3 regions of the Streptomyces sp. ADI95-16 genome follow, and region 2 is predicted to be linked to each of the others. Evidence: riboswitches for the same ligand, from Rfam matches in the RefSeq annotation. Region 2 holds a riboswitch; each other region holds the start of a gene.

Region 1 (7,358 bases), 550 kb from region 2:
CACCATGGCAGAGCGCCGCGTCAACGTCGGGTGGGCCGAGGGCCTGCACGCTCGTCCCGCCTCGATCTTCGTCCGCGCGACGACCGCTTCCGGCGTCCCGGTGACCATCGCGAAGGCGGGCGGCGACCCCGTCAACGCCGCCTCCATGCTGGCGGTCCTGGGCCTGGGCGCCCAGGGCGGCGAGGAGATCGTCCTCGCCTCCGACGCCGAGGGTGCCGAGGCCGCGCTGGACCGGCTCGCGAAGCTGGTCGCCGAGGGCCTGGACGAGCTCCCGGAGACCGTCTGACCCTTCGGGTTCGACCCTCGGGTCCGACCCTCGCCCGTACGCGAACGAGCCGTGGCCCCGGAACACCGGGGACCACGGCTCACGCGTTTTCGGACACCGGCCGCCGCATTCGCGGCGCGCAGCCCCTTCGCGAATTCGATATTCCAAGCAGCCCAAGCGGCCGGAATCAGACCCGCCTGCCCCGCGAATATCCGCCACCGCGCAATATCGCGCGCCGATATCGGCCCCGTCCGGCCTTTGTATACGGCTCTTGTTAATGGGGGCCGCTCGACATGTTTACGGCAGGTTGCGAAGTCCTCACCCGGAGCCGGTGCGTCCCCGCCGCCCGGTCCGCGTGGATCGCGGTGAGCGCCCGCGCCCGCTCGGCGTCGCCCCGGGCCACCGCGTCCACGATCGCGCCGCGCTCCGCCCAGGACTCGGCGGGCCGCTCCGGGGCCTCCACCGCGTACATCCAGGCCACCTTGTGCCGCATCTGCGTCAGCAGCGCGATCAGCCCCGGACTGCCCGAGGCCTGGGCGAGCGTCTCGTGGAACCAGCCGCCCAGGGCCCGCAGATCCTCCCCCTGGCCCCTCCTGGCCCGCTCCTGCCCCAGCCTGACCAGCCCGCGCAGCACCTTCAGGTGCGCCTCCGTGCGCCGGCGGGCGGCCCGGGCGGCGGCGAGGGGCTCCAGCAGCATCCGTACCTCAAGGAGGTCCGCGGCCTCCTGCTCGGTCGGCTCGGCCACGCAGGCGCCGGCGTGCCGCCGGGTGGTGACGAACCCCTCGGACTCCAGGGTCCGCAGCGCCTCGCGCACGGGGACGCGCGAGACCCCGTACCGCCGGGCCAGCACCTCCTCGGTCAGCCTGCTGCCCGGCCCGAAGACCCCGGAGACGATGTCGTCGCGGATCGCCGTGCACACCGCGCGCGCAGGAATACGCAAAACCGAACCTCCGCCTCATTCCGACTACCGTGCTGCGACTCTATTGCAACACACGATAATTTCCGAGTACGGCCGGATATTCGAAATATTTGCCATAAAAAAGAGGAAGACCCCGGCTCGATGAGCCGGGGTCTTCCTCGAAGCGGTGCGAAACGCGGCGCCTGGTCAGACGTTGACGCCGTGCGAGCGCAGGTACGCCACCGGGTCGATGTCCGAGCCGTACTGGGGGCCGGTGCGGGCCTCGAAGTGCAGGTGCGGGCCGCTGGAGTTGCCGGTGGAGCCCGACAGGCCGATCTGCTGGCCCGCGGTGACCTGCTGGCCGACCGAGACGCCCAGCGAGGACATGTGGCCGTACTGGGTGTAGGTGCCGTCGTTGTGCTTGATGACGACGTTGTTGCCGTACGCGCCGCCGTTGCCCGACTCGACGACGGTGCCCGCGCCGACCGCGTGCACCGTGGTGCCGGAGGCCGCGTGGAAGTCGATGCCCGTATGGCTGCCGGAGGACCACATGCCGCCGCCCGCGTGCCACTGGGTGCTGACGTACGAGTCCTCGACGGGGGCGACGAAGGTGTTGAGGCGCTTGCGCTCCTCCTCGCGGGCCGCGCGCTCCGCGGCGTCGCGCTCGGCCTTCGCCTTGGCCTCGGCCACGCGCTTGGCCTCCGCGGCCTGCTGCTTGGCGTCGGCTTCGGCCTGCGCCTTGACGGCGGCGACCTCGGCGGCGCGCTCCTGGGAGTCGGCCTGGGCCTGGATCTCGCCCTGGAGGTCCTCGGCGACGACCACGGCGTTCAGGCCGGTGTCCTCCATGGAGAGGGCCTTGCCGTCCGCGGCGAACGCGGGGGCGGCGATGGAGCCGACGACACCGGTGGTGGCGAGGGCTGCTATGCCGGCGTAGCCGGCGGTCTTGCGGCTCAGACGGCTGGAACCACGGTGCTTGCCGGCGGCACGACTGCCAAACGCCATGAAGGGGCTGATCCTTTCCTTCCCTCTCGCCTACCGGGTTAGCTGACGGGTTCGGAGCAGGAAGGTCTCCTACGGGCCCCCTCTGACGAGGCGGTCCGATTCACCCCAGGGACGCATGTGGGTCCCCGGCTCCCCAGGCTCGCGCCTGACGGGGACTCGGCGATCGCTGTCCGGTGCCGCGGATGCGGCGGTTACAACTGACGAACAGCACGCCTGACGCTAGGCGGATCATCAGTCAATCGCCAAACAGACTCGCGCTTTTGTTGCGTACGCCACACCACATACACGCAACCTCAGCGCTAAACAGACATAAGGGGCCCCGGCGGACAAGCCGCCGAGACCCCTTGGGAACCGCTTCCGGATCCGTCTAGTTGGTGACCACCGTGACGTCACCGATCCCGAGGGCCCGCACCGGTCCCTCGATCTCGGCGGCGTCGCCCACCAGCACCGTTACCAGCCGGTCCACCGGGAACGCGTTGACGACGGCCGAAGTCGCCTCCACGGTGCCGGTGTCGGCGAGCTGCGCGTACAGGTGCGCCTGGTAGTCGTCCGGCAGCTCCTGCTCGACCTGGTCGGCGAGCGTGCCCGCGACGGAGGCCGCGGTCTCGAACTTCAGCGGGGCCACGCCCACCAAGTTCTGCACCGCCACGTCCCGTTCGGCATCGGTCAGGCCGCCCTCGGCGAGGGTGCGCAGCACCTTCCAGAGGTCGTCCAGCGCCGGGCCGGTGTTCGGCGTGTCCACCGAACCGCTGATGGCGAGCATCGAGGCGCCCTTGCCGTCGGCCGTGGAGCGCAGCACCTGGCCGAAGGCGCGTACGCCGTACGTGTACCCCTTCTCCTCGCGCAGGACCTTGTCCAGACGGGAGGTCAGGGTGCCGCCGAGGCAGTACGTGCCGAGCACCTGGGCCGCCCAGACGCGGTCGTGCCGGTCGGCGCCGGTACGGCCGATCAGCAGCTGCGTCTGGACCGCGCCGGGCCGGTCCACGATGACCACGCGGCCGGTGTCGTCGGCGGTGACCGGCGGAACCGGTCGCGGCTCCGCGAAGTCGCCGGTCCAGGTGCCCAGGGTCTCCGCGAGGACGGCGTCGAGGTCGATGCCGGTCAGGTCGCCGACGACCACCGCGGTGGCGGTGGCGGGGCGTACGTGGGCCTCGTAGAAGGCGCGCACGGCCGCGGAGTCGATACGGGCGACCGTCTCCTCCGTGCCCTGGCGCGGGCGGGACATCCGCAGGCCGGCCGGGAACAGCTCCTGGGAGAGCTGCTTGGCGGCGCGGCGCTGCGGGTTGGCCAGCTCGTGCGGGATCTCGTCGAGCCGGTTGCGCACCAGCCGGCCGACCTCGCTGTCCGCGAAGGCGGGCGCGCGCAGCGCCTCGGAGAGCAGGCCGAGGGCCTTGGCCAGGCGGGAGGCCGGCACCTCCAGGGAGACCCGGATGCCCGGGTGGTCGGCGTGCGCGTCGAGGGTGGCGCCGCAGCGCTCCAGCTCGGCAGCGAACTCCTCGGCGGAGTGCTTGTCGGTGCCTTCGGACAGGGCGCGGGCCATGATGGTGGCCACCCCGTCCAGGCCCTCGGGCTCGGCGTCCAGCGGGGCCGCGAGGTTGATCTCGACGGCGATGACCTGCTGGCCCGGGCGGTGGCAGCGCAGCAGGGTCAGGCCGTTGGGGAGCGCGCCGCGCTCGGGGGCCGGGAAGGCCCACGGCCGGGCCTCGCCGGCCTCGGGGCGCGGGTGGAAGGTCATCGTGACGGCTGCGGTGTCGCTCACTGCTCCGCCCCCTCGTTCTCGGAGTGCTCGGTGTGCTCGGCGTCGTCGGCGTCGGTGTCCGGGCCCGTGAGCGGCTCGTACACCAGCACCGCCCGGTTGTCCGGGCGCAGTCGGGCCGCGGCCACGGCCTGGACCTCCTCGGCGGTGATGTCGAGGAGCCGCTTGACCGCGGTCAGGGCCAGCTGCGGGTCACCGAACAGCACCGCGAAGCGGCACAGTTCGTCGGCGCGGCCGGAGACGGTGCTCAGCCGGTCCAGCCACTCCCGCTCCAGCTGCGCCTGGGCGCGCTCCATCTCCTCGGCGGTGGGGCCCTCGGCGGCGAACCGGGCGAGTTCCTCGTCCACGGCGGCTTCGATGCCGGGGACCTCGACGCCGCCGGAGGTCTTGACGTCCAGCCAGCCGAGCGACGGCGCGCCGGCCAGCCGGAGCAGGCCGAAACCGGCCGCGACGGCGCTCTGGTCACGGCGTACCAGGCGGTTGTGGAGCCGCGAGGACTCGCCGCCGCCCAGGATCGTCAGCGCCACGTCGGCGGCGTCGCACTCGCGGGTGCCGTCGTGCGGGAGCCGGTAGGCGGCCATCAGGGCGCGCGCCGGGACCTGCTCGACGATCTCCTCGCGGAGCTGCTTGCCCATGACCTCCGGCAGCGATCCGTCGCGCGGCGGCTGCTTGCCGTCGTGCGAGGGGATGGAGCCGAAGTACTTCTCGATCCACGCGAGCGTCTGCTCGGGGTCGATGTCGCCGACGACCGACAGCACCGCGTTGTTGGGCGCGTAGTACGTGCGGAAGAAGGCGCGCGCGTCCTCCAGCGAGGCCGCGTCCAGGTCGGCCATCGAGCCGATCGGGGTGTGGTGGTACGGGTGGCCCTCGGGGTAGGCGAGGGCGGTCAGCCGCTCGAACGCCGTGCCGTACGGCACGTTGTCGTAGCGCTGGCGGCGCTCGTTCTTGACGACGTCGCGCTGGTTCTCCATCGACTCGTCGTCGAGGGCGACGAGCAGCGAGCCCATCCGGTCCGCCTCCAGCCAGAGCGCGAGCTCCAGCTGGTGGGTCGGCATGGTCTCGAAATAGTTGGTGCGCTCGAAGCTCGTCGTGCCGTTGAGCGAACCGCCGGCACCCTGGACGAGCTCGAAGTGCCCGTTGCCGGGTACGCTCGCCGAGCCCTGGAACATCAGGTGCTCGAAGAGGTGAGCCAGGCCGGTTCGCCCCTTGACTTCATGGCGCGAGCCTACGTCGTACCAGAGGCAGACCGCGGCGACCGGGGTCAAGTGGTCCTCGGAGAGCACCACGCGCAGGCCGTTGGCCAGCCGGTGCTCGGTCGCTGTCAGGCCGCCGGAGCCGGCCTGGGCTGTGGCCGTGTGACCCATGGGCATGTGGTCCCTTCGATCGCGATGCAGAGATTTGTGTCAGACCTGCCACTGTATGCAAGCGCGCCGATGCCCGTAGAAGTTCCCGGGTCCCGTTCCCCCGCACGACTCCGTCCGGGGGGACCCCCAGGGTCGGAGTCGGCGTTGTCGGTGCCTCGGGACACAATGGTCCGCGTCACCCGACTCGGACCCCGTCAGAACACCAGCCAGACCCCCAGCAGACCTTTCTTGGTTAAGGAGCCGCGCAGCGATGGCCCGCCGCAGCACGAAGACCCCGCCGCCGGAGGATTTCGAGGAGAAGATCCTCGACATCGACGTCGTCGACGAAATGCAGGGCTCCTTCCTCGAGTACGCGTACTCGGTGATCTACTCCCGCGCCCTGCCCGACGCCCGGGACGGCATGAAGCCGGTGCACCGGCGCATCGTCTACCAGATGAACGAGATGGGCCTGCGCCCCGACCGCGGATACGTGAAGTGCGCCCGCGTCGTCGGCGAGGTCATGGGCAAGCTGCACCCGCACGGTGACGCGTCGATCTACGACGCCCTCGTGCGCATGGCCCAGCCCTTCTCGATGCGGCTGCCGCTGGTCGACGGCCACGGCAACTTCGGTTCGCTCGGCAACGACGACCCGCCGGCCGCCATGCGTTACACCGAGTGCAAGATGGCCGACGCCACGTCGCTGATGACGGAGTCGATCGACGAGGACACGGTCGATTTCACCGCCAACTACGACGGCCAGGAGCGGGAGCCGGTGGCCCTGCCCGCCGCCTACCCGAACCTGCTGGTCAACGGCGCGTCCGGGATCGCGGTCGGCATGGCCACCAACATGCCCCCGCACAACCTGGGCGAGGTCATCGCGGCCGCCCGGCACCTGATCCGGTACCCGCAGGCGGACCTGGAGGCGCTGATGCGCTTCGTACCGGGTCCCGACCTGCCGACCGGCGGCCGGATCGTCGGCCTCTCCGGGATCAAGGACGCCTACGAGAACGGCCGCGGCACCTTCAAGATCCGCGCGACGGTGGCGGTCGAGACCGTGACGGCGCGCCGCAAGGGCCTGGTCGTCACCGAACTGCCCTTCACGGTCGGCCCCGAGAAGGTCATCGCGAAGATCAAGGACCTGGTCGGCTCGAAGAAGCTCCAGGGCATCGCGGACGTCAAGGACCTCACCGACCGCTCGCACGGCCTGCGCCTGGTCATCGAGATCAAGAACGGCTTCCACCCGGAGGCCGTCCTGGAGCAGCTCTACAAGCTGACGCCGATGGAGGAGTCCTTCGGCATCAACAACGTCGCGCTGGTCGACGGACAGCCGCTGACGCTCGGCCTCAAGGAGCTGCTGGAGGTCTACCTCGACCACCGCTTCGAGGTCGTGCGCCGCCGCAGCGAGTTCCGCCGGACCAAGCGCCGCGACCGGCTGCACCTGGTCGAGGGCCTGCTCGTGGCCCTGCTCGACATCGACGAGGTCATCCGCCTCATCCGGGACAGCGACAACTCCGCGCAGGCGAAGGAGCGGCTGATCGAGCGCTTCTCGCTGAGCGAGATCCAGACCCAGTACATCCTGGACACCCCGCTGCGCCGCCTCACCCGCTTCGACCGGATCGAGCTGGAGTCCGAGCGCGACCGGCTGAACGGCGAGATCGACGAGCTGACCGGGATCCTGGAGTCCGACAGCGAGCTGCGCAAGCTGGTCTCGGCGGAACTGGCGGCAGTCGCGAAGAAGTTCGGCACCGAGCGCCGTACGGTGCTGCTGGAGTCGGCCGGCACACCGGTGGCGGCGGTTCCGCTGGAGGTCGCGGACACCCCGTGCCGGGTGCTGCTGTCGTCCACGGGCCTGCTGGCCCGCACCGCGAACGGGGAAGCCCTCCCGCAGGAGGAGGGCGGCGCCCGCGCCAAGCACGACCTGATCGTCTCGCAGGTCGCGGCGACGGCCCGGGCGGACGTGGGCGTGGTCACCTCGTACGGGCGGCTGCTGCGGCTCTCGGTGATCGACCTGCCGCAGCTGCCGGACACCCACGCCGCGCCGAACCTGGCCGGCGGCGCCCCGGTCGCCGAGTTCCTCTCCGGGCTGGAGGCGGA
Region 2 (7,358 bases):
GTGCCGGGCCGGGGTCGCCGTCAGGGACAGCCCGGCGACCTCGGTGCTCTCGTTCCAGTCCAGCTCGCGCAGCCGGTCCGGCGGGACCCCCCAGCGCTCCAGGTGCGCGCCGACGCCCAGCGGGACCGCGAAGACGGTGTCCGTACCGGCCAGGGCCTTGATCGTCGGGAGGTCGAGGTGGTCGTAGTGGTCGTGCGAGATCACCACGACGTCCACGTCGCCCAGCGAGGCCAGCGGCACCGGCACGGGGTGCAGCCGCTTGGGACCGGCGAAGGGGAAGGGGGAGCACCGCTCGCCCCACACCGGGTCGAACAGCACCCGGCGCCCGTCGATCTCCGCGAGCACGCTGGAGTGCCCCATCCAGGTCAGGCGCAGCCCGCTGACCGGCGGCTTCGCCAGTTCGGCGAGGGTCGTCGGATAGACCGGGACCGGCGCGCCCGGGTTGCGCCGGACCCGCTGCTCCTTGTGGAAGTAGATCTTGGCGAACTCCGCCATGGAGCCGGACGGCCGGGTGCGGGCGCCGATGGGGTTCTGGAAGACGCCGTCGGCGAAGTTCGGCGAGCGGCGGATCCGCTCCATCCGCGCGCCGGACGGGTCCGCGCCGAAGGCTTCGGGCCGCAGGGCGCGCAGTCGCGGACGCAGGGGACGGGAGCCGGTCAAGGCGCCTCCAGGGTGGTTCGGGGCAGGACGGTCACACAGGCTACGACGTTCCAACGCGCACCGGCCCCGAAGGATTCCGCCCCCCGGCCCCGGCCTGGCCCCACCTCAGCCCCGCCTCAGCCCCGCTTCGCCCCGCCCGCTCCCCCGCTGCGGCCGCCCGCCCGCGCGCCCCGCCCCCCGGCCTCGCGACCGGCGGCCCCCCGCGCCCTACAGCGGCAGCAGGTCCGGCCGCTTCGCCTCGACGTGGTCCCCGGAGGACTCCCCGCGCAGCCGCCGGCCGATCCACGGCACCAGGTACTCGCGCGCCCACTGGATGTTGTCCCGGGTCACGTCCACCGACCCGCGCGGCCGCAGCGGCGGCCACGGCTGGTCGGGATCGGCGGGCACCTCCAGGCCGAGCACCTGCGCGGCGCGCAGCGCCACCCGGGTGTGCCCCTCGGGCGACAGGTGCAGCCGGTCGGCGTCCCAGGCCCGCCGGTCCTGTACGGACTTCAGCGACCAGAGGTCGAGCACCGGGCAGTCGTACCGGTCGGCGATGGCGCGGACGTGCGCGCTGTAGGTGGCCACCTTGCCCCGGATGTGCTTGAGGACCGGCACGCCCCGGGTGTCGAAGCCGGTGGTGATCATGACCTGTCCGACGGCGCCTGCGAGGTCGGCGACCGCCGCCTCGAAGCGTTCCGCGACGTCGTCGGGGTCGCTGCCGGGCCGGATGATGTCGTTGCCGCCCGCGCAGAAGGTCACCAGGTCGGGCGCGAGCTCCTTGGCCCGCGGCACCTGCTCCTCCACGATCTGGTCCAGGAGCCGCCCGCGTACGGCCAGGTTCGCGTAGCCGAAGGTGTGCTCCTCCCGCTGGTCGGCCAGGAGTACGGCCAGCCGGTCCGCCCAGCCGAGAAAACTGTCCCCGGGTCCCGGGTCCCCCACGCCCTCGGTGAAGCTGTCCCCGATCGCCGCGTACGAGCCGATGGTCTTGAGTGTCGTCGTCGTCGCTGCCACGAGAGCACATCTTTCACCCCGGTGCGTGACCTACGCCACCGTAGGCAGGGGTTGACGGTCCGTGATTTATACCACCCGGTCAGGTCGGAATAACGGCGCGAGGCCGGGACCCCCCTCGGGCCCCGGCCTCACGTGCCTGTCGTACCTCTCCCGACGGCGGCCGCCGTCAGATGCTCACGCCCTTGGAGCGGAGGTAGGCGATCGGGTCGATGTCCGAGCCGTAGGACGGGCCGGTGCGGATCTCGAAGTGCAGGTGCGGGCCGGTCGAGTTGCCGGTGGAGCCGGAGAGCCCGATGGTCTGGCCGGGGGTGACGCTCTGGCCGACCGAGACGGACAGCTGCGAGAGGTGGCCGTACTGGGAGTACTTGCCGTCCGCGTGCCGGATGACGACCTCGTTGCCGTACGAGCCGGCCCAGCCGGCGGAGACCACGGTGCCGGCGCCGACGGCGCGGACGGTGGTGCCGGAGCTCGCGATGAAGTCGGCACCGGTGTGGTAGCCGGAGGACCACATGGCGCCGGGGGTCTTGTACTGGGTGGAGATGCCGCCGCCGACGGGGGCCACGAAGGCGGCCGTCTTGCCGGCGGTGGTGGAGGCGCCCGCGCTCTGCTGCTTCTCGGCGGGCGCGGCGGGCGCGGTCTTCGGCTTGGCCTTCGGGGCCGGCGCCGACCGCTGGGCCGGCTGCTCCGCGGACTGCCCGGCGGCGGACTGCCCGGCCGGCTTCTGCGCGCGCTGCGGGGCCGGGGCCGACTCCGCAGCGGCGCCCTTCGCGCCCAGGGTCAGCTTCAGACCCGGGTGGATCAGGGAGGGGTTGGCGCCGACGGCCTCGCGGTTGTCCTCGTAGAGCCGCTCCCAGCCGCCGTCCAGCTGACGCTCGGCGGCGATCTTCGAGAGGTAGTCGCCCGACGCGACGGTGTAGACGGCCGGCGCGGTCTCGGCGGCCTGCGGGGCCGCGGCCCGGACCTGCGGCGCGGCGGCGGTGGTGACGGGCGCCTGTACCGGAGCCGCGGCGGGCGCGGCGGCCGGGGCACCGGCCGCGGAGGCGCCGGTGGCGCCCAGCAGCGGCAGGGCGAGGGCGGCGCCGCCGGTACCCGCGGCGGCGAACCCGCGCGATATCGAACTGGACTTGGGGCGGCGGTGCTTACCCTTTCCGGGCATGGCGATTTCCTCTCCGTCGCCTGCGAGGTGAGCTGTCGGATTCGGACTGGAGATGTCCGGCCGTACATGAACAGCGCATGTACGGCTTCACCCCGAGCCGTCCCGGACGTGGATCCGGAACAGCGGCTTACCTGGTTCCCCCGCTCCTGCCGCGCGCGATGGTAGTCGGGTGCGGTTCCCGGGCGGCGGCAGGATTCGGCGGTCCACCCGGATCGATCGCGAAGGTAATCCAGCCGCGCCACGGGGAACAAGCCACGAATTCCCTGACGCAATCGCAGGTATGAGGGATCAGCGGAATTCCGGTCACCCTCTGTCCATTCCGGACCCTCAACAACCGCCCTGGCAAGGGAATTCGGCCTGGGCGATCAGGCACTCACGGTCACCGTATGATCTGGCTCACGGGGACGGATCCGATCTGGCCTCCGGATATGGCAAGTTGGCGCCAAGTAGTGTAATTCGGACACCGCACGACGACGCGGAGGAGTTCCCGTGACCCAGCAGATACCCGACGCCCCGGCCATGGAGCCGGAACTGTCCGGAGTGCGCAATTTCCGTGATGTCGGCGGCCTGCCGACCACGGACGGGCGGAAGGTCAGGTCGGGACGACTGTTCCGAAGCGGACATCTCGCACATGCCACCGAAACCGACGCGGAGTTCCTCGCGTCGCTCGGCCTGCACACCGTCTTCGACTTCCGCAACGCCGCCGACCAGGCCCTCGACGGCCACGACGTGGAGCTGCCCGGAGTCCGCAACGTCAACCTCCCGCTGTCGGATCCGGCGGACGGCGGGGAGTTCTGGACGATGGTCCGGGAGGGCGATCTCGACCAGCTCCGCGGCATCCTGGGCGAGGGCAGGGCCGCGGCCCGGATGGCGAACGCGTACCGCGCCATCATCACCGAGCGCACCGCCGAGCACGCCCGGGTCCTGCACGCCCTCGCCGAGGACAGCGTCCCGGCGCTGATGCACTGCGCGGCCGGCAAGGACCGGGCCGGCCTGTCGATCGCGGTCACCCTGCTCGCGCTCGGAGTCGAGCGCGCGGCGATCGTGGCGGACTACCTGGAGTCCAACGCCCCGCACCGCCGCTACCGGATGCGCCGCGGCGGGGAGCCGGAGGGAACCCGCTCCCCCGAGGTGGCGGAGCTGCTCGCGCCCCTCTTCGACGCCCGCGCGGAGTACCTGACGGCGGCCTTCGAGGCCATCGAGGCGACCTGGGGCGGGGTGGACCGCTATCTGGCGGAGGGCCTCGGGCTGACGCCCGAGACCCTCGCCCGGCTGCGGGACCGGCTCCTCGACTAGGGCCTGCCTTCCGGCCCGATCCGGAAGACAGGCCCTGGACCGCCCGGAGCGGGCCGCCGGCGCCGCTGACGACGGGCGCCGTCAGCCGTTGCCGACGGCCTGCTTCACCAGCGTCCTGCCGAAGTCCCACATCAGTGCGCCGCCGCCGTGGGCCTCGTCCATGACCGCCCGGAAGGCGGTCACGAACCGGTCCACGTCGCCCTCGTCCACGATGAGCGGCGGGATGAGCTTGATGACTTCCAGGTGGTCGCCGGAGACCTGGGTGAGGATGCGGTGCTTCTGCAGCAGCGGCACCACCACCATCTGCGCGAACAGCCCCTTGCGGGCCGCCTGGAGCATCGTCCAGCGGCTGCGCAGCCCGAGCGAGGACGGCCGGCCGAACTCGATGCCGATCATCAGCCCGCGTCCGCGCACCTCGTGCAGCAGCTCGTACTCGGCCACCATCGCCGCGAGCCGCCCGCGCAGCAGGTCGCCCATGGCTCGGGCGTTCGCCACCACCCCCTCGTCCTCCATGACCGAGAGGACCGCAAGGCCGGCCGCCATCGCCTGGGCGTTGGAGCCGAAGCTCGCGGAGTGCACCAGCACGCGGTCCATGGAGGAGTAGACCTTCTTGAAGATCCAGTCCTTGCCCAGGGTCGCCCCGACCGGCACGTACCCGCCCGAGAGGGCCTTGGCCACGCACACCAGGTCCGGTTCCACGCCCGGCTCGTGCTGGTACGCGTAGAAGTCACCGGTACGTCCGAGCCCGGTCTGCACCTCGTCGGCGATGAGCAGCGCCTTGTGGCGGCGGAGCAGTTCCTGCGCGGCGGGCAGGAAACCGGGCGGGGCCGCGAGCACGCCCTTGCCCTGGACCGGCTCGACGATCAGGGCGGCGACATCGCCCCGGCCGAGCTCCCGCTCCAGGGCCGCCAGGTCGCCGAGGGCGATCCGGGTGTCGGGCAGCAGCGGCGCGAAGCCGTCGCGGAACCCGCCCTCCCCGTTGACCGAGAGGGAGCCGGTGGTGAGCCCGTGGAAGGCGTGGTCGCAGTAGAGGATCCTGGGGCGCCCGGTGGCGTACCGGGCGAACTTCAGGGCGGTCTCCACCGCCTCGGTGCCGCTGTTGCCGAAGAAGACCCGGTCCAGGTGGGGGCTGTACGAGAGCAGCTTCTCGGCCAGCAGTCCGGGCAGCGGCTGGCAGTCGAAGCGGGTGAGGTCGGCGAGCTGGGCATCGAGGACGTCGTGCAGGGCCCGGCGGACCACGGGGTGGTGCCGGCCGAGGCCCATCACGCCGAACCCCGCCAGCATGTCGAGGTAGTCGTTGCCCTCGGCGTCCCAGAAGTGGGCGCCCTCGGCCCGCTCGTAGACCTTGTCGAAGCCGATCGTGTGCAGCATGCGGGGCAGCTGGTGGTTGAGGTGCCGGGCGTGCAGCTCGTACCGCTCCCCGCCGCGCTCGGCCAGCAGGGCGCCGAGGTCGAAACCGCCGCGCCCGGACGCTCCCGGTGCCGGGGTCATGCCGAGTCGCCCCGGTTGCTCGCGATCGTCTCCCTGGCCGCGCGCAGGGATTCCTTGAGCGAGCCCATGGTGGCCAGGACGGCGGTCGGCTCGTAGCCGCAGTGCGCCATGCAGTTCGCGCAGCGCGGGTCCTTGCCGCGGCCGTACTTGCTCCAGTCGGTGTCCTCGATGAGCTCCTTGTACGTGGGCACGTAGCCGTCGCTCATCAGGTAGCAGGGGCGCTGCCAGCCGAAGAGGGAGTAATTCGGAATGGCCCAGGCGGTGCAGGGGAAATCCGCCTTTCCTTCCAGGAAGTCGAGGAAGAGCGGCGAGTGGTTGAGCCGCCAGCGGCGCCGGTTGCCGCCAGCGAAGGCCTTCCTGAACAGTTCGCGGGTCTGTTCGACGCCCAGGAAGTGTTCCTGGTCAGGAGCCTTTTCGTAGGCGTAGGCGGGCGAGATCATCATCTCGTCGACCTTCAGGTCGTCGTTGAGGTAGTTGAGCACCTCGATGATGGTCTGGGGGGTGTCGGTGTTGAAGAAGGTGGAGTTCGTGGTGACGCGGAACCCGCGCTCCTTCGCGTCCTTGATGGCGGCGACCGCCTCGTCGAAGACGCCTTCCTTGGCCACGGACTCGTCGTGCCGCTCGCGCAGGCCGTCGATGTGCACGGCGAAGGCGAAGTACGGGGAGGGGGTGAACTTCTCGATCTTCTTGCGCAGCAGCATCGCGTTGGTGCACAGGAAGACGTACTTCCGCTTGGCGACCAACTGGCGCACGATCTCGTCGATCTGGGGGTGCATCAAGGGCTCCCCGCCCGCGATGGAAACCATCGGGGCGCCGGACTCCAGGACGGCGCCGACCGCCTGGGCGACCGGCATGCGCTGCTTGAGGACCCCGGCGGGGTGCTGGATCTTGCCGCACCCCTCGCAGGCCAGGTTGCACGCGTAGAGCGGTTCGAGCTCGACGATCAGCGGGAACTTCTCACGCTTGCGGAGCTTCTGTTCGAGAAGATAGGTCCCGACCCTGATGGACTGTCGCAGTGGCATGGCCATCTGGCTCACCTCCTGGGGAGCAGCGAAGAACGGTGCCAGTCAAAGAACGCGGGCAGCACGGCACGGAGAACACGGAAGGCAGATATTCCACCGCGAACCGTGCCGATACGGACGAGCTCGTGCTCCGGAGCGTCCACGATCACCCGGACGGCCGCAACCGGACCGCGCCGGTTCCGGGTGTCCCGGGTGTCCCGGGTGTCCCGGGTGTCCCGGGTGGCGGTCCAGAGGGTGGCCGCCGACTCCATGTCGACCGCGATGGCGCCGGTGGCGCGCAGCTGCGCGCGCTCCTGGCCCCGCACGACGTGGTCGGAGCCGGTCAGGGCGCCGAGGTGCACGGCCGCGCCCGGGACCGCCCGGGCCAGCGCCTCGGCGAGCAGGGCGGTCCCGTCACAGGTGACGGTCCCGCGCGGGTCCCGGGTCTCCTCGGCGACGATCAGGTCGCCGGGGTTCATGCCGGGGACCAGCCCGGCGCAGAACCCGGTGGCGAGGACCGCGGTCCGGTCCCCGCCCGGCCCGGCCAGTGCCCGGGCGACGGCCAGGTCGGCGGCGCGCGGACCCATGCCGGTGCGCAGCACGGCGTACCCGTCGGGGGCGCCGCGCTCCCCGCCGCTGCGCAGGGCCGCCCGCTCGATGCGCAGGGCGCAGGCGACCAGCAGGGAGGCGGCGGGCTCGGCTCGGCGCTCCATCAGACCCCCTCGGCCGGGACCCCGGTGCGGTCGCCCGGGCGGGCGCCG
Region 3 (7,358 bases), 3.1 Mb from region 2:
AGCACCAGCAGGGCGGCCCGGCCGGTGAGCCGGCTGCGGCGGACCTGACGGCGCGACTGCGACCGGTAGACGTGGGCGGCGGTCCGCTCGCCGAGCTGCTTCAGCCTCGTCGCGGTCGAGAAGGTGGAGAACCGGTCCCGGTTCCCGGCCATTGGTCCCGCCTCCCCTGTGTGCGCTACGCAATACGTCCCCGCACACGGTACGGGACCGAGTGCGGGGACGTACGGAAGCCGGGGCGTGGTTAGCCCTTGAACCGCGGGAAGGCGCTGCGGCCGGCGTACACCGCGGCGTCGTCGAGGATCTCCTCGATGCGCAGCAGCTGGTTGTACTTGGCGACGCGGTCCGAGCGGGCCGGGGCGCCGGTCTTGATCTGACCGCAGTTCACGGCGACGGCGAGGTCGGCGATGGTGACGTCCTCGGTCTCGCCGGAGCGGTGGGACATCATGCACTTGAAGCCGTTGCGCTGGGCCATCTCGACGGCGTCGAGGGTCTCGGTCAGCGAACCGATCTGGTTCACCTTCACGAGCAGGGCGTTCGCGGAGCCCTCCTCGATGCCGCGGGCCAGACGCTCCGGGTTGGTGACGAACAGGTCGTCGCCGACGATCTGGACCTTGGTGCCGAGCTTGTCGGTGAGGGTCTTCCAGCCGGCCCAGTCGTCCTCGTACAGCGGGTCCTCGATGGAGACCATCGGGTACGCGGAGACGAGCTCCTCGTAGTACTCGGTCATCTCGGCGGCCGAGCGGGACTGGCCCTCGAACTCGTACTTGCCGTCCTTGTAGAACTCGGACGCGGCGACGTCGAGCGCGAGCGCGATGTCCTTGCCCGGGACGTAGCCGGCCTGCTTGATGGCCTCGACGATGAGGTCGAGCGCGGCGCGGTTGGACTCCAGGTTCGGGGCGAAGCCGCCCTCGTCACCGAGACCGGTGGACAGGCCCTTGGTGTGCAGGACCTTCTTGAGGGTGTGGTAGACCTCGGCACCCCAGCGCAGCGCCTCGGAGAAGGACTCCGCGCCGATGGGGGCGATCATGAATTCCTGGATGTCCACGTTGGAGTCGGCGTGCGACCCACCGTTGAGGATGTTCATCATCGGAACGGGCAGCAGGTGCGCGTTCGGGCCGCCGAGGTAGCGGAACAGCGGCAGGTCCGAGGCCTCGGACGCGGCGTGCGCGACGGCCAGGGAGACGCCGAGGATGGCGTTGGCGCCGAGCGAGCCCTTGTTGTCGGTGGCGTCGAGGTCGAACATGGCCTGGTCGATCAGGCGCTGCTCGGTCGCGTCGTAGCCGACGAGCTCCGGGCCGATCTGCTCGATGACGGCCAGGACGGCCTTCTCTACGCCCTTGCCGAAGTAACGGTTGGGGTCACCGTCACGGAGCTCGATGGCCTCGAAGGCACCGGTGGAGGCACCGGACGGAACTGCAGCACGGCCGGTGCTGCCATCGTCGAGGCCCACCTCGACCTCGACCGTGGGGTTGCCTCGGGAGTCCAGGATTTCCCGGGCTACGACGACGTCGATGGACGGCACGAGCATCTCCTTCTGGGATGTGACGCTGGGTGTGCGGTGGCGTGTCAGGCCGTGGGATGGCCTTGCCGCCTAGAGCCTAACCGGCTCGGGACACTCGGCCGCCCGACTGCCCGGGTCCTGGGACGAAAAAGGGCCCGAATACCCGCCTTCCCGGACATACTCCGCTCGATCGATCGGCGTGACCGGCACGCACGACACCGCCCGGCGCGTGGGGGGATACGCGCCGGGCGGTGTGGATCGTGCGTGGTGCTGACGCCTTCTAGGCGGTTACCGGGAGGTTCAGCTGAGGTCCAGCTTCTGGCCCGGGAAGATCAGGTCGGCGTCCGAGACGACGTCGTTGTTCAGCTCGAAGAGCTTCTCCCAGCCGCCCTGGACGCCGTTCGCCTCGGCGATGGTGCCCAGGGTGTCGCCCGGCTTGACCTCGTAGGAGCCGTTGCCGGTCTTCGGGGCCTGGGGCGCCGCCGGGGCGGCCTTCTGCGCGGTCTTCGGCGCGGTCTTGACCGGGGCCGGGGCCTGGGCGCGCTCGGAGCGGGTGACCGGCGCCTCGGCGCGCTTGGTCTCCTTCTTCGGCGCGGCCTTCTGCTGCTGCTTCGCCTCGGGCTTCGGCTTCGGCTTGGCCGCCTCGGTGCCGCCGTTGTACGAGGAGCCGGACAGGCCCTTGCCGCAGACCGGCCAGGCGCCCTTGCCCTGGCCCTTGAGGACCTTCTCGGCGATCGCGATCTGCTGCGACTTGGAGGCCTTGTTGGCGGTGGAGGCGTACGCCGTGCCGCCGTAGGAGGCCCAGGTGGAGGACGAGAACTGCAGACCGCCGTAGTAGCCGTTGCCCGTGTTGATGGACCAGTTGCCGCCGGATTCACAGGAGGCGACGCGGTCCCACTCGGAGGCGGTCGCGGCGGAGGCGGATCCCACCGCCATCAGGGGCGCCGCGACGGCCACACCGGCGACGCCGGCGAGCGTGACGATGCGGACGGCCTTGGAACCGCGACGGTGCTTGCCCTTGCCCTTGCCCGAAAGCAGCATGGAGTTCTCCTCACCGACGCCTACGAGGTGAGCTGTCGGGTTCGGGCGAGTGAGTGCCCGGCCACACGTGGTGTGTGACTTAACCCCTAGCCGGTCCGTGACCGTCTCTCAACGGCCGTTCCCGGCGCCTACCTTGGTTCCCCCGCTCCTGCCTTCGGCGCTTTACGCGACGACTGTTCCCCCCGGCCGCCGGCAGGATTCGGCGATGCGGTCGAAGAGGCCCGCGGTGGCGAGCGATTCAGAAGGTAGACAGGTCTCTCCCCGATGTTCAACGAGCAACATCGGGGAGAAACGGGCCCTACTTGCGCCCTTCGCAGGGGTGTTTGCGCAGGTGAGGGCGGGGTTCACGGAACGCTGCGGACTCGACACGCCAGTTGACCCGAAGAGACGCATGTCTCACTTACAGATAACAGACATTCAGGTCTTTACGGGTGTCCGAAGTGCCGCTATTTCTTCGATAGATCCAGGTTCTGGCCGGGCTTGATCAGGTCCGCGTCCCCGCCGATGACCTGCTCGTTGGCCTGGTACAACGCGTTCCATCCGCCCTTGACGCCCTTGGCGGACGCGATGGTGGCCAGGCTGTCGCCCGCCTTGACGGTGTACGTGGGGTCCGACGCGGCGTCAGGAGCGCTCGCGTTCTCGACCGCGGCCGGGCCGCGGTGCTTTCCGGCACCCTCGCCCGCCGCGCCGGCCGCGTCGTCCGCCGTGGCGGAGGGGCTCGGGGAGGCGCCGGGGCCGGTGGTGGCGCCCGGGGTGCCCGGGGCCGCCGGGATCGTGGGGTTGCCCGGGTTCGTCGAGCCGGCCGGGGCGCTCGGCGACACGCTCGGGTCGGTCGGGGTCGTCGGGGACGTCGGCGTCCCCGGCGTGGTCGGGTTGCCCGGGGTCGTGGGCGAGGCGGGGTCGGTCGTCGAGCCGCCCGGCGTCGTGGGGGCCGACGGAGTCGTCGACGGCAGGTCCGGGTCGGGCATGACGGGCAGTCCGAGCGAGGGGCCCTGCGGGATGTCGGGGAGCCCGAAGGTGGGCGAACCGGCCGGGGCGGGGGTCTGCGTCGGCGCGCCGTAGTCCTTGGCCTGAGTGGAGCCCTGGACGGGCACCGAGCTGTCCGGGCGGGACGGGCTCGGGGCGACCGAGCCGGCGTTGCCGGGGTTCACGTCCGCCGACGGGCCGTCCTTGGTCAGCCCGGCCGGGCTCGCGCACAGCGGCCACGCCTCGGGGCCCTGGGAGGCCAGCACCCGCTCGGCGACGGCGATCTGCTGCGAGCGGCTCGCGAGGTCGGCGCGCTCGGCGTAGGACAGGCCGCCCGCGTTCTTCCACTCCTCCTGGCTGAACTGGAGTCCGCCATAGGCGCCGGTGCCGGCGTTCGCGCTCCAGCTCCCGCCGCTCTCGCACTCGGCGACCTGGTCCCAAGTGGAGGCGTCCGCAGCGCTCGCATTGGTCGCCGCGAGCAGCGGCAGGGCCAGCGCGGAGCCTGTGACTCCGGCGGTGACGACTATGGCGGGCACCTGGCGGGGGCGTCTGTGGCGGCCGTTCCCGGAACGCATGAGCTGCACCTTTCGCATAACGGCGGGGTAACGGCAGAACCTAGCTGCGTTAGCACGCTCGTGACAACTCCGGCCCGGGACTGACTTCTGGTCAGGGGACGTTCAGGTGTTTCGGGGTGTGAACCGGACGGGAAGCGTGCGCAGGCCACGCATGATCAACCCCCCGCGCCAGCGCAGCTCCTGAGGCGGAATGGCAAGTTCCAGGTCAGGCAGACGCGTCAGCAAAGTCGCAAGCGCGGTCTGTCCTTCGAGTCGCGCGAGCGGAGCGCCCAGGCAGTAGTGGATCCCGTGCCCGTATCCGAGGTGCTGGTTGTCGGTGCGGGAGAGGTCGAGGGTGTCCGGGTCGGCGAAGCGGTCGGGGTCGCGGTCGGCGGCCGCGAGGACCACCAGGACCGGGTCGCCCGCCGCGACCTCCTGTCCGCCCAGGGTCAGCGGCTCGGTGGCGAACCGCCAGGTCGCCAGCTCCACCGGCCCGTCGTAGCGCAGGAGTTCCTCGATCCCGGTGGCCAGCAGGGCGCTCTCGCCGGCGGCGAGGGAGGCCTGGAGGAGCGCGCGCTGGTCCGGGTTCATGAAGAGGGAGTGGACGCCGTTGCCGATGAGGTTGACCGTCGTCTCGAACCCGGCGAACAGCAGGATGAAGGCCATGGCCGTGGCCTCGGTCTCCGTCAGATGGTCTCCGTGGTCACTTGCCCGGATCAGATCGGAGATGAGGTCATTGCCCAGATCATCCCGTTTGCGGTGGATGAGTTCCCCGAGATAGGTCCGCATCTGCTTCACGGAACGGGCGACTCCGCCGCGCGGACCGCCGCCGTGCCGGATCATCATCCCGGCCCAGTCGCGGAAGTCGTCCTGGTCCTCGCGCGGTACGCCGAGCATCTCGCAGATGGCGTAGATGGGGAGCGGGAAGGCGAACTCGTGGATGAGGTCCGCCTCGCCCTTCGCCGCGAACCCGTCGATGAGGTGGTCGGTCAGCTCCTGCACCCGCGGGGTGAACTCCGCCACCCGGCGCGGGGTGAACGCCTTCGACACCAGCCGCCGCAGCCGGGTGTGGTCCGGCGGGTCGATGTTGAGCAGGTGCGTCATCAGCTCCGCCTTGCGCTCCCCCGGGATCCCGGTCTTGCCCTTGGCGTGCGCCGGCTCCGCGTGGTGCGCCGGGTTCTTGCTCAGCCGCTGGTCGGCGAGGGCCTGGCGGGCATCGGCGTACCGGGTCACGAGCCAGGCCTCGACCCCGCTGGGGAGCCTGGTGCGGTGCACCGGGGAGTGCTCGCGCAGCCAGGCGTAGGCCGGGTAGGGGTCGGTCGCGAACTCCCAGTCGAAGAGGGTCGGGCCCTGGGGGGCCGGGGCGTCTGAAGGGGTTCCGGGGGTCTGCTCATCCACCCGGAGACGGTATCCCGGCCGCCGCCCGCCATCCCATATAGGTGGATCGTCGCGGCTGTCCGTAGATCCGCCATCACTTGACCTCGCGGAGTCCGGCCTTCCTACTTTCGGATTTGTGGATGTGAGGATCTTGAAAAGCAGCTTCGCGGTGGTGGAGAGACGGGCCGAGCACGCGGTCAAGTTCTTCTACTCCCACCTCTTCTGGCACAACCCCGGGATCCGCGCCCTCTTCCCGGCCTCCGCGCAGGAGATGGAACGCCAGCGGGACCGGCTGTTCGCCGCGCTCACCCACGTCATCGCCCACCTCGACGACGAGACCCTCCTCCCCTATCTCCGCGAGCTCGGCCGCGACCACCGCAAGTTCCTCGCCGGGCCCGAGCACTACGCGGCCGTCGGCGCCAGCCTGCTGGCCGCCCTCGCCCAGACCTCCGGCGAGGCCTGGACCCCGGACGTGGAGAAGGCCTGGTCCGAGGCCTACCAGGTGATCGCCGACACCATGACCGAGGGCGCCGGGTCGAGCGAGGACCCGCCCTGGTGGGACGCGGAGGTCGTGCGCCACCTCCAGTACGGGCGGGACATCGGCGTCCTCACCCTGCGGCCGCACCTCCCGCTCCCGCATCGGCCGGGGCAGTACGTGAGCGTGAGCAGCGAGCGCGTCCCCGGCGTCTGGCGGACGTACTCCCTCGGCAACGCGCCCCGCCCCGACCACACCCTCGACCTGCACGTCAGCCGGATCGAGGGGGGCCGGCTCAGCACCGCCCTGGTCCGCGAGGTGCGCCCCGGCGAGATGCTGCGGCTCGGCGCGGCCGGCGGCCAGCTCACGTTCCGCCGCACCGACCGCCCCGTCAGCCTCATCGCCGCCGGGACGGGCTGGGCGCCGATCCGGGCCATCCTGGAGGAACTGGCCGGGCATCCCCCCGATCAGGACGTCCGGCTCTTCGTGGTCGCCCGGGACGCCGCGCACCTCTACGACCGGCCGCTCATCGACCGGTACGCCGCCGCGTTCCGCTGGCTCGGCGTCACCTACATCACGCCCGCGCCCGGGCAGCACCGCAACCAGGCCACCGACCGGCTGACGACCGCGCTCGGCAACCGGGCGCTGTGGCCCGAGCGGGACGTCTACCTCAGCGGTCCGCCGCAGTTCGTCGAGGAGACCGCGCACGTCCTCGCGGAACTCGGCGCGCGGCCCGGCCGCGTCTTCCACGACTCCCTGCCCCTCGGCGGCCGGGGCCACGGCCCGGGCGGCCGCCCGCTGGGGTTCGGCGAGTGGTTCCTGAACCGGCCGGCCCCGCACTGGCACAACCCCTCGGCCCGCGCGCCGCGCGCCCGCGAGCCGGACGAGCCCTAAGCCGTCGCGACGCCCTCGGCGGCGCGGATCGCGTCCCGGTAGGCGCGGGCCGCCGCGCGCAGCGCCGCCTCGGGGTCGACGCCCGCCGCCTCGGCGCGCGCCGCCAGCTCCAGCAGTTCGTACCCGACGCCCTCGCCTCGGGGCAGCTCCACCGCCAGCTCGCCCGCGCGCGCCCGGCCGGCGAGCTTGGCCGCGAGCGCGAGGCCGGGCTGGCCCAGCGGGATGCCGTCGGTGACCGACTCCCTCTGCTTCTCGACCGCCTTGGTGCGCTGCCAGTGCGCGCTGACGTCCTCCGGGGTCAGGGCCTCGGCGTCCCCGAAGACGTGCGGGTGGCGGTGGATCAGCTTCTCGACCAGGCTGCCGGCCACGTCGTCGACGGAGAAGGGCTCCTCGGCGTGTTCCTCGGCGATGCGCGCGTGGAAGACCACCTGGAGCAGTACGTCGCCGAGTTCCTCGCGCAGTTCCTCGCGGTCGCCGTCCTCGATCGCCTCGACCAGCTCGTACGCCTCCTCGATGGCGTACTTCACCAGCCCCTCGTGGGTCTGGCGGG

What was found. Region 2 has a riboswitch for cyclic di-AMP ahead of EES41_RS29445 (M23 family metallopeptidase). Riboswitches for the same ligand answer to the same signal wherever they lie in the genome.
Positions count from the first base shown of each region.
Region 1: another riboswitch for cyclic di-AMP. It lies ahead of EES41_RS27095 (M23 family metallopeptidase); the one in region 2 lies ahead of EES41_RS29445 (M23 family metallopeptidase).
Region 3: another riboswitch for cyclic di-AMP. It lies ahead of EES41_RS15270 (transglycosylase family protein); the one in region 2 lies ahead of EES41_RS29445 (M23 family metallopeptidase).

Region 1 is NZ_CP033581.1:6,041,280-6,048,637, reverse strand. It holds gene EES41_RS27105 (HPr family phosphocarrier protein) at 5-286, shown strand; gene EES41_RS27100 (GntR family transcriptional regulator) at 540-1,205, opposite strand; gene EES41_RS27095 (M23 family metallopeptidase) at 1,371-2,165, opposite strand; cyclic di-AMP (ydaO/yuaA leader) riboswitch at 2,178-2,337, opposite strand; gene EES41_RS27090 (pitrilysin family protein) at 2,533-3,900, opposite strand; gene EES41_RS27085 (pitrilysin family protein) at 3,921-5,285, opposite strand; gene EES41_RS27080 (DNA topoisomerase (ATP-hydrolyzing) subunit A) at 5,536-7,358, shown strand, end outside.
Region 2 is NZ_CP033581.1:6,592,280-6,599,637, reverse strand. It holds gene EES41_RS29455 (MBL fold metallo-hydrolase) at 1-660, opposite strand, end outside; gene EES41_RS29450 (SGNH/GDSL hydrolase family protein) at 868-1,653, opposite strand; gene EES41_RS29445 (M23 family metallopeptidase) at 1,820-2,809, opposite strand; cyclic di-AMP (ydaO/yuaA leader) riboswitch at 2,814-3,020, opposite strand; gene EES41_RS29440 (tyrosine-protein phosphatase) at 3,299-4,105, shown strand; gene EES41_RS29435 (aspartate aminotransferase family protein) at 4,187-5,596, opposite strand; gene hpnH (adenosyl-hopene transferase HpnH) at 5,593-6,624, opposite strand; gene EES41_RS29425 (1-hydroxy-2-methyl-2-butenyl 4-diphosphate reductase) at 6,630-7,310, opposite strand; gene shc (squalene--hopene cyclase) at 7,310-7,358, opposite strand, start outside.
Region 3 is NZ_CP033581.1:3,485,330-3,492,687, forward strand. It holds gene EES41_RS15260 (septum formation initiator family protein) at 1-152, opposite strand, end outside; gene eno (phosphopyruvate hydratase) at 242-1,528, opposite strand; gene EES41_RS15270 (transglycosylase family protein) at 1,802-2,542, opposite strand; cyclic di-AMP (ydaO/yuaA leader) riboswitch at 2,545-2,712, opposite strand; gene EES41_RS15275 (transglycosylase family protein) at 2,989-4,083, opposite strand; gene EES41_RS15280 (cytochrome P450) at 4,186-5,460, opposite strand; gene EES41_RS15285 (globin domain-containing protein) at 5,609-6,808, shown strand; gene EES41_RS15290 (nucleoside triphosphate pyrophosphohydrolase) at 6,805-7,358, opposite strand, start outside.